DNA from 3 places in the Cytobacillus sp. FSL R5-0569 genome. Region 1 is predicted to be linked to each of the others. Evidence: a T-box and tRNA genes for the amino acid it is inferred to sense, from the RefSeq annotation. Region 1 holds a T-box; the other regions hold tRNA genes.
The links. A T-box is a leader RNA that pairs with one kind of tRNA and senses whether it is charged. The one in region 1 lies ahead of trpS (tryptophan--tRNA ligase), so its partner is inferred to be a tRNA-Trp.
Positions count from the first base shown of each region.

Region 2: it encodes a tRNA-Trp, which carries the amino acid that the T-box ahead of trpS (tryptophan--tRNA ligase) is inferred to sense. The anticodon was not compared.
Region 3: it encodes a tRNA-Trp, which carries the amino acid that the T-box ahead of trpS (tryptophan--tRNA ligase) is inferred to sense. The anticodon was not compared.

Region 1 covers NZ_JBBOWW010000001.1:1,594,513-1,597,232, forward strand. Annotated here, with positions in the region: gene MKX78_RS08245 (YjbA family protein) at 1-544, shown strand, start outside; gene trpS (tryptophan--tRNA ligase) at 589-1,581, opposite strand; T-box leader at 1,643-1,841, opposite strand; gene MKX78_RS08255 (peptide ABC transporter substrate-binding protein) at 2,356-2,720, shown strand, end outside.
Region 2 covers NZ_JBBOWW010000001.1:3,913,311-3,916,030, forward strand. Annotated here, with positions in the region: gene MKX78_RS19910 (FixH family protein) at 1-252, opposite strand, end outside; tRNA gene MKX78_RS19915 (tRNA-Arg) at 556-629, opposite strand; tRNA gene MKX78_RS19920 (tRNA-Asn) at 645-719, opposite strand; tRNA gene MKX78_RS19925 (tRNA-Ile) at 730-806, opposite strand; tRNA gene MKX78_RS19930 (tRNA-Gly) at 814-884, opposite strand; tRNA gene MKX78_RS19935 (tRNA-Leu) at 902-983, opposite strand; tRNA gene MKX78_RS19940 (tRNA-Cys) at 988-1,058, opposite strand; tRNA gene MKX78_RS19945 (tRNA-Gln) at 1,063-1,134, opposite strand; tRNA gene MKX78_RS19950 (tRNA-His) at 1,151-1,226, opposite strand; tRNA gene MKX78_RS19955 (tRNA-Trp) at 1,233-1,306, opposite strand; tRNA gene MKX78_RS19960 (tRNA-Tyr) at 1,310-1,393, opposite strand; tRNA gene MKX78_RS19965 (tRNA-Phe) at 1,407-1,482, opposite strand; tRNA gene MKX78_RS19970 (tRNA-Asp) at 1,502-1,578, opposite strand; tRNA gene MKX78_RS19975 (tRNA-Met) at 1,582-1,655, opposite strand; tRNA gene MKX78_RS19980 (tRNA-Ser) at 1,670-1,762, opposite strand; tRNA gene MKX78_RS19985 (tRNA-Met) at 1,779-1,852, opposite strand; tRNA gene MKX78_RS19990 (tRNA-Ala) at 1,879-1,954, opposite strand; tRNA gene MKX78_RS19995 (tRNA-Pro) at 1,968-2,044, opposite strand; tRNA gene MKX78_RS20000 (tRNA-Arg) at 2,053-2,126, opposite strand; tRNA gene MKX78_RS20005 (tRNA-Gly) at 2,130-2,204, opposite strand; tRNA gene MKX78_RS20010 (tRNA-Leu) at 2,228-2,309, opposite strand; tRNA gene MKX78_RS20015 (tRNA-Lys) at 2,319-2,394, opposite strand; tRNA gene MKX78_RS20020 (tRNA-Thr) at 2,409-2,484, opposite strand; tRNA gene MKX78_RS20025 (tRNA-Val) at 2,500-2,575, opposite strand; tRNA gene MKX78_RS20030 (tRNA-Glu) at 2,580-2,654, opposite strand; rRNA gene rrf (5S ribosomal RNA) at 2,685-2,720, opposite strand, start outside.
Region 3 covers NZ_JBBOWW010000001.1:1,388,574-1,391,293, forward strand. Annotated here, with positions in the region: rRNA gene MKX78_RS07170 (23S ribosomal RNA) at 1-2, shown strand, start outside; rRNA gene rrf (5S ribosomal RNA) at 232-349, shown strand; tRNA gene MKX78_RS07180 (tRNA-Asn) at 369-443, shown strand; tRNA gene MKX78_RS07185 (tRNA-Ser) at 446-539, shown strand; tRNA gene MKX78_RS07190 (tRNA-Glu) at 555-629, shown strand; tRNA gene MKX78_RS07195 (tRNA-Val) at 634-709, shown strand; tRNA gene MKX78_RS07200 (tRNA-Met) at 720-793, shown strand; tRNA gene MKX78_RS07205 (tRNA-Asp) at 797-873, shown strand; tRNA gene MKX78_RS07210 (tRNA-Phe) at 940-1,015, shown strand; tRNA gene MKX78_RS07215 (tRNA-Thr) at 1,019-1,091, shown strand; tRNA gene MKX78_RS07220 (tRNA-Tyr) at 1,103-1,186, shown strand; tRNA gene MKX78_RS07225 (tRNA-Trp) at 1,190-1,263, shown strand; tRNA gene MKX78_RS07230 (tRNA-His) at 1,270-1,345, shown strand; tRNA gene MKX78_RS07235 (tRNA-Gln) at 1,392-1,466, shown strand; tRNA gene MKX78_RS07240 (tRNA-Gly) at 1,472-1,546, shown strand; tRNA gene MKX78_RS07245 (tRNA-Cys) at 1,566-1,639, shown strand; tRNA gene MKX78_RS07250 (tRNA-Leu) at 1,671-1,759, shown strand; tRNA gene MKX78_RS07255 (tRNA-Leu) at 1,781-1,863, shown strand; tRNA gene MKX78_RS07260 (tRNA-Gly) at 1,867-1,937, shown strand; gene MKX78_RS07265 (ABC transporter ATP-binding protein) at 2,275-2,720, shown strand, end outside.

The DNA.
Region 1 (2,720 bases):
TCAAAAAGCGTATTTAAGAAAAAATCATGAAAGAGTGCAATTGGATTATTGTTTTGTCATTACTGATGGGACAAGCATTATGGCCGTTGATACAATAGGGTATCATATTCCAATTCGAAAGAGTAGATTGATACCAAGACAAGAACAACTTACATATGAAATGATTTCTAATCACGATGAAATGGAATATACTTTTGAACAAAAGCCGAGTCTAAAAAGTTTTCACATTCTTTCTCCAGATCCAGAATTAATGAAAGGCCTGACAAGGAAGGAAAGGCAGCTCAAACAATTAATGTTTATGGCACTAGATCAACTTCATAGTTCAGAAAATGAAGCGGAAATTCGCTATTGGTTTACAGAATGGATGCCTGAAGAGTATAAAAGTATTCAATCAATGGGTTTCCATGATGCATGGATGAATTTATATGAAGACAGTAAGATAGGTTGGTCTAAGAAACATGAAAGATTTTGTGAGAATATCATTAAAGGACAACCTTTTTTTGAAAAGTTATGGGAAATGGAAAATGGTTCAAAGGTAAATTAAATCAAAAAGGGACGCTCAATTTAATTTGAACGTCCCTTTTTTTTTTATTTCCTTTTTCTTCCTAATCCCATAGCGTTTTCCATCTTTTTAACCATTTTACCTGCAACTTTATTGGCATTTTCTGCTCCTGCATCTAATATCTCATCTAATTCTGCTGATTCCATGAGATGATGATATTTATCTTGAATAGGTTTTAAGTGGCTAATAATTACTGTAGCTAAATCCCCTTTAAAATCACCGTACCCTTTTCCTTCATATTTATTCACAATATTTTCAATTGATTCACCTGAGAATATCGAGTAAATCGTTAATAAATTTGAAACGCCAGGTTTATTCTCTTTGTCAAAAGCAACGATGCCATCAGAATCTGTTACAGCGCTTTTAATTTTCTTCTCAATTTGTTTCGGTTCATCCAAAATAGAGATAAATCCTTTTTTATTAGGGTCAGATTTACTCATTTTTTTCGTTGGATCTTGAAGTGACATGATTCGTGCGCCCACTTTTGGAATGCTTACTTCTGGAATCGTAAAGATGTCATTGTATTTTTTGTTGAATCTTTCTGCTAAGTCTCTTGTTAATTCTAAATGCTGTTTCTGATCTTCTCCAACCGGGACAATATCTGTACCATATAATAGGATATCTCCAGCCATTAGTGGTGGGTAGGTTAATAAGCCTGCTGAGACAGCTTCTTTACCAGCAGATTTATCTTTAAACTGCGTCATTCTTTCTAACTCACCGATATAAGAAATACATTGTAACATCCATGCGGCTTGTGCGTGTGCAGGTACTTCGGATTGAACGAATAGAGTTGCCTTATTAGGATCTAAGCCTACCGCAACATAAAGTGCTGCTAGGCTACGGATATTGTTTCTTAGTTGTAAGCGATCCTGTGGAACAGTGATAGCATGTTGATCGACGATACAAAAGTAGCAATCATACTCATTTTGCAGCTCAACAAACTGTCTTAATGCCCCGATATAGTTACCAATTGTTATTGTTCCACTGGGTTGAATACCAGAAAAGAGTGTTTTTTTCATCATAATCCTCCTATTTGCTATGAGAAATGAACATATAAAAAGACCACTCATCCCTAAAAAATCTAGGGACGAATGGTCCGCGGTGCCACCCTAATTATTCACATATGTGAATCTCTTAAAGACAGATAACGTTAGTCTAACGTGAATCGATATATTCATGCTCAAAAAGTCCATTCGATTTAATAGGTTGCTTATTCTCACCTACCATAAGCTCTCTTAAAACCATCTTAAATGTACTACTCTTTTCTCACAGCAATTTGTATTATTTATTTGTAATCATAATATAATATATGTAGAAGTAAATCAAGTGAGCGTTATAACAGCAAAAAAAATTTTTATTTGTTATATACCAATAAAAACTTATGAAAACCCTTACATGACAATAATAATACATGTTTCGACATTTTTTTGAAAAAATATAGATAATTTAGATTATTTAAAACGGGCTTGAAATAAACTTTTAAAGAAACTATAATAAAACCTACCAAACGACATCTTTACAAACATATTACATTTTGTTCGGTTACAGGTAGATGGAATGATGAAAAGGTGAGTTTATCGTAGTCTAATAGATACAAATTTTAATATTCAAGCTGAATTATCTGAATAGAGGGAATTTGTTCTATCAAAATAAACTTACTTTCCTTAGTATGCATAAAGGAATCAACTCTTTTTTTATAATAAAAATTGTTTGATTTTTTCATCAATCTACTCTATGTGAACAACTGTTATTTCTGTGAAGAATCGTTTGAATTAAAAATAGGGGGTTTCACCGTGAAAAAAAGATGGTCAATCTTTTTAAGTATGCTACTTTTAGCTAGCATGGTTCTAGCAGCTTGCGCTGGCGGAGGCGATGACAATGCAGATGGTGGCGATGGAGGTAGTGATGTACCTCAAGAATTAAAAGTAAATATTAATACTGAACCACCTTCATTAAATCCAGGTTTGGCTGAAGATTCTACTTCTGGTACTGTTCTTCGTAACGTATTAGAAGGATTAACTCGAATTGGTCAAGACGATAAACCAGCAGCCGCTATGGCAGAAGATTGGGAAATCTCAGAAGACCAAAAAACATACACATTTAATATCCGTGAAGATGCACAATGGTCAAATGGAGATCCTGTAACTGCAGAAGATTT
Region 2 (2,720 bases), 2.3 Mb from region 1:
CTTTTTCCCATCTTCCCACAATTCAAATTTTACTTCATCTGCATCTTCCACAGACTCGTCTCCCTGAGTAACAGTAACTTCCAAGCGTACTTCTTCGTTCCTTTTAATCTGACTTGGTATCGAGATACTGGCATCGATTGCAGCAGGAACTGATCCTTCCCCACCACTAGAGTTTGCATCATTCTCTGCATTTCCACAAGCAGCAAGAAAAATAATCATAATTACAGAAAAGGTTGATATCCACTTCTTCATAAAAAGCCCCTCTTTCTTAAACATCTAATCTTTCTCATCTATATTACTAATAATATGTGTTAGAAAAGTGAAATAATTTGTTAATGAGAGAAATATGTAAAATAAAGAAAATATAGGTATAAAAAAAGATTTATTTGGAGAAACTTCTATTACAAGTGTAAATCCCCCTTTTTAGCTTCCATTCATGGAAGCTTTTTTTTTGTACTTATCTACAAAGCTTTCAACTAGATGCCTAGAAGCTTAATTTAAAATTAATCATACAAAAAAAGCTCATAAACCTTATAGAAGATTTAAGAGCTTTGACGCGCCTTAGAGGATTCGAACCTCTGACCCACAGCTTAGAAGGCTGTTGCTCTATCCAGCTGAGCTAAAGGCGCAAACTAAAATATGTATGGCTCCGCAGGTAGGATTCGAACCTACGACCGTTCGGTTAACAGCCGAATGCTCTACCACTGAGCTACTGCGGAATAATATAAATGGTGGGCCTAAATGGACTCGAACCATCGACCTCACGCTTATCAGGCGTGCGCTCTAACCAGCTGAGCTATAGGCCCCTATTTAAGCGGGTGAAGGGAATCGAACCCTCATCATCAGCTTGGAAGGCTGAGGTTTTACCACTAAACTACACCCGCATTTAAGAACTTCAACATACCGGTGGTCGGGGTCGAACCGACACTCCCGAAGGAACACGATTTTGAGTCGTGCGCGTCTGCCAATTCCGCCACACCGGCATAAAGGCAACACCCGGATTTGAACCGGGGATAAAGGTTTTGCAGACCTCTGCCTTACCACTTGGCTATGCTGCCATAACTGGGCTAGTAGGGTTCGAACCTACGAATGACGGAATCAAAATCCGTTGCCTTACCACTTGGCTATAGCCCAATAAAATGTTTAAAAATGGGGCGGCTGATGGGAATCGAACCCACGAATGTCGGAACCACAATCCGATGCGTTAACCACTTCGCCACAACCGCCATAATTGGCAGGGGTAGTAGGAATCGAACCCACATCAAAGGTTTTGGAGACCTTCGTTTTACCATTAAACTATACCCCTAGATGGTGGAGGGGGGCAGATTCGAACTGCCGAACCCGAAGGAGCGGATTTACAGTCCGCCGCGTTTAGCCACTTCGCTACCCCTCCAAAAAAGACTAAATGGTGGCTCAGGACGGAATCGAACCGCCGACACAAGGATTTTCAGTCCTTTGCTCTACCGACTGAGCTACTGAGCCAAAATAATAAATATGTAAATGGCGGTCCGGACGGGACTCGAACCCGCGACCTCCTGCGTGACAGGCAGGCATTCTAACCAACTGAACTACCGGACCAGATTGCGGGGGCAGGATTTGAACCTGCGACCTTCGGGTTATGAGCCCGACGAGCTACCGGACTGCTCCACCCCGCGATAATAAATATTAATGGCGGAGGAAGAGGGATTCGAACCCCCGCGGGCTTTAACACCCCTGTCGGTTTTCAAGACCGATCCCTTCAGCCAGACTTGGGTATTCCTCCATTAATAAAAAAGCAATAGCGGCGGAGGGGATCGAACCCCCGACCTCACGGGTATGAACCGTACGCTCTAGCCAGCTGAGCTACACCGCCATAAAATATATTGTTAAAAATTAAATTGGTGGAGCCTAGCGGGATCGAACCGCTGACCTCCTGCGTGCAAAGCAGGCGCTCTCCCAGCTGAGCTAAGGCCCCTAAAAAGTATTCGTGGTCGGGAAGACAGGATTCGAACCTGCGACCCCTTGGTCCCAAACCAAGTGCTCTACCAAGCTGAGCTACTTCCCGAAATAAAACGCGCCCGAGAGGAGTCGAACCCCTAACCTTTTGATCCGTAGTCAAACGCTCTATCCAATTGAGCTACGGGCGCATATGGAGCGGAAGACGGGATTCGAACCCGCGACCCTCACCTTGGCAAGGTGATGTTCTACCACTGAACTACTTCCGCAAATATCCATTATAAAATACTAATGCGGGTGAAGGGAGTCGAACCCCCACGCCTTGCGGCGCCAGATCCTAAGTCTGGTGCGTCTGCCAATTCCGCCACACCCGCAAATATAAATGGTGAGCCATGAAGGACTCGAACCTTCGACCCTCTGATTAAAAGTCAGATGCTCTACCAACTGAGCTAATGGCTCGTACAAAGGACGAGTGGTGCCGGCCAGAGGACTTGAACCCCCAACCTACTGATTACAAGTCAGTTGCTCTACCAATTGAGCTAGGCCGGCAAATAAACACAAAAATGGTGGAGGATGACGGGATCGAACCGCCGACCCTCTGCTTGTAAGGCAGATGCTCTCCCAGCTGAGCTAATCCTCCAAAATGGTGACCCCTACGGGATTCGAACCCGTGTTACCGCCGTGAAGGGGCGGTGTCTTAACCGCTTGACCAAGGGGCCAAAAAATAACCCCAAAAATTGGGGTAGTTTGCCCGGCAGCGTCCTACTCTCACAAGGGGACAGCCC
Region 3 (2,720 bases), 210 kb from region 1:
AAAAACGAAAAGCGAAAGCGCCTACCTAGGCGCTGTAGCTGGACAATACGAAATGCGGGCGGCTTCAAGCCGCCGCAGCTAGACAGCACTACGTAAGTAGTCGCGTCAGCACGCATTCAGGCGATTACTCAAAACAATCTTCTTCAACATTACCTAGTTTTCAGAGAATGATTTAAAATTTCTCTTGAAAATTTTATTAAAGACGTTATAATAATATATGTCTTTAAAAAGTCCGGTGGCGATAGCGAGAAGGTCACACCCGTTCCCATACCGAACACGGAAGTTAAGCTTCTAAAGCGCCGATGGTAGTTAGGGGCTGTCCCCTTGTGAGAGTAGGAAGTTGCCGGGCATACATACTATTAAATTATTCCGCAGTAGCTCAGTGGTAGAGCATTCGGCTGTTAACCGAACGGTCGTAGGTTCGAATCCTACCTGCGGAGCCAATGGAGAGCTGTCCGAGCTGGCCGAAGGAGCACGATTGGAAATCGTGTAGGCGGTTTATAGCCGTCTCAAGGGTTCAAATCCCTTGCTCTCCGCCATTAAACATATAAATTGGCCCCTTGGTCAAGCGGTTAAGACACCGCCCTTTCACGGCGGTAACACGGGTTCGAATCCCGTAGGGGTCACCATTTTGGAGGATTAGCTCAGCTGGGAGAGCATCTGCCTTACAAGCAGAGGGTCGGCGGTTCGATCCCGTCATCCTCCACCATTCATATTATCGCGGGGTGGAGCAGTCCGGTAGCTCGTCGGGCTCATAACCCGAAGGTCGCAGGTTCAAATCCTGCCCCCGCAATTTGGTCCGGTAGTTCAGTTGGTTAGAATGCCTGCCTGTCACGCAGGAGGTCGCGGGTTCGAGTCCCGTCCGGACCGCCACTACATAAATTCACACAAATTAATTTAAAACATATTGTAAAACGTATTGCAAAACGTATAAGTTTTGGCTCAGTAGCTCAGTCGGTAGAGCAAAGGACTGAAAATCCTTGTGTCGGCGGTTCGATTCCGTCCTGAGCCACCATTTGCCGGCCTAGCTCAATTGGTAGAGCAACTGACTTGTAATCAGTAGGTTGGGGGTTCAAGTCCTCTGGCCGGCATTGTTTTTTATGGAGGGGTAGCGAAGTGGCTAAACGCGGCGGACTGTAAATCCGCTCCTTCGGGTTCGGCAGTTCGAATCTGCCCCCCTCCACCATCTAGGGGTATAGTTTAATGGTAAAACGAAGGTCTCCAAAACCTTTGATGTGGGTTCGATTCCTACTACCCCTGCCAATTATGGCGGTTGTGGCGAAGTGGTTAACGCATCGGATTGTGGTTCCGACATTCGTGGGTTCGATTCCCATCAGCCGCCCCATTATTTTAAATTCACATTTTTTGCTTTCATGCATAGAATATACAAATGGGCTATAGCCAAGTGGTAAGGCAACGGATTTTGATTCCGTCATTCGCAGGTTCGAACCCTGCTAGCCCAGCCAGATCTGCGGAAGTAGTTCAGTGGTAGAACATCACCTTGCCAAGGTGAGGGTCGCGGGTTCGAATCCCGTCTTCCGCTCCAAGTAGTTATTTATATTGATGGCGGCATAGCCAAGTGGTAAGGCAGAGGTCTGCAAAACCTTCACCACCGGTTCAAATCCGGTTGCCGCCTCCAATACATATTCACTCATTTTTATACACCTCATGCCGGGGTGGCGGAACTGGCAGACGCACAGGACTTAAAATCCTGCGGTAGGTGACTACCGTACCGGTTCGATTCCGGTCCTCGGCACCATAATTAAATAAAAGAATATTTGCCGGTGTGGCGGAATTGGCAGACGCGCACGACTCAAAATCGTGTTCCATCACGGAGTGTCGGTTCGACCCCGACCACCGGTATTTGCGGGTGTAGTTTAGTGGTAAAACCTCAGCCTTCCAAGCTGATGATGAGGGTTCGATTCCCTTCACCCGCTTATATGGAAGTAAAGGACTGTAGACAATCTCTATTTATTAGCAGATTGTCTACAGTTTTTTTAGTTGAAGTGATTAGTTTTGTTGTTTTTTACTAACCTTAACGAAGTGCATAATGAGTGAAGAGAATGGATGAAAGGCTTCAGTAACGAGAAATGCATTCTCCTTAAAAAATATATGCAGAATACAGGTTGGTTAACAAGAAATATGGTGGAAATGAAAACTTTTCGTATTGATGGTTGACAGGATAGCTTTTATTAGATAAAATTTTCTTTGAAGTTGATAATCATTATCAATGACATGATGATGATCTAAAATGTTCGGATGGAGTGAATGACCTTGTCTAGATTATTTACTGAAGACTTAAGAATTGCATACGGTGATAGAGAGATTGTGAAGAACTTAAACATGATGATACCAGACGGTGAGATTACGGCTATTATTGGGCCGAATGGTTGTGGTAAATCGACTGTCTTAAAGACGATTGCAAGAATTATCCAAGCCAAAGCTGGGTCTGTATATCTTGATGGTAAGCAAATCAGTAAGGAATCGACAAAAGCGATTGCACAAAAAATGGCCATTCTTCCTCAATCTCCTGATGCTCCTGAAGGCTTAACGGTTTCAGAGCTAGTATCTTATGGAAGATTTCCATATCAAAAGGGTATGGGGAGATTAACAGCAAAAGATCGCCAGGTGATAGATTGGGCACTCCAAGTAACAGGAATTGCAGAATTTAAAGATAGAGAAGTAGATGCCTTGTCTGGTGGACAGCGGCAAAGAGTATG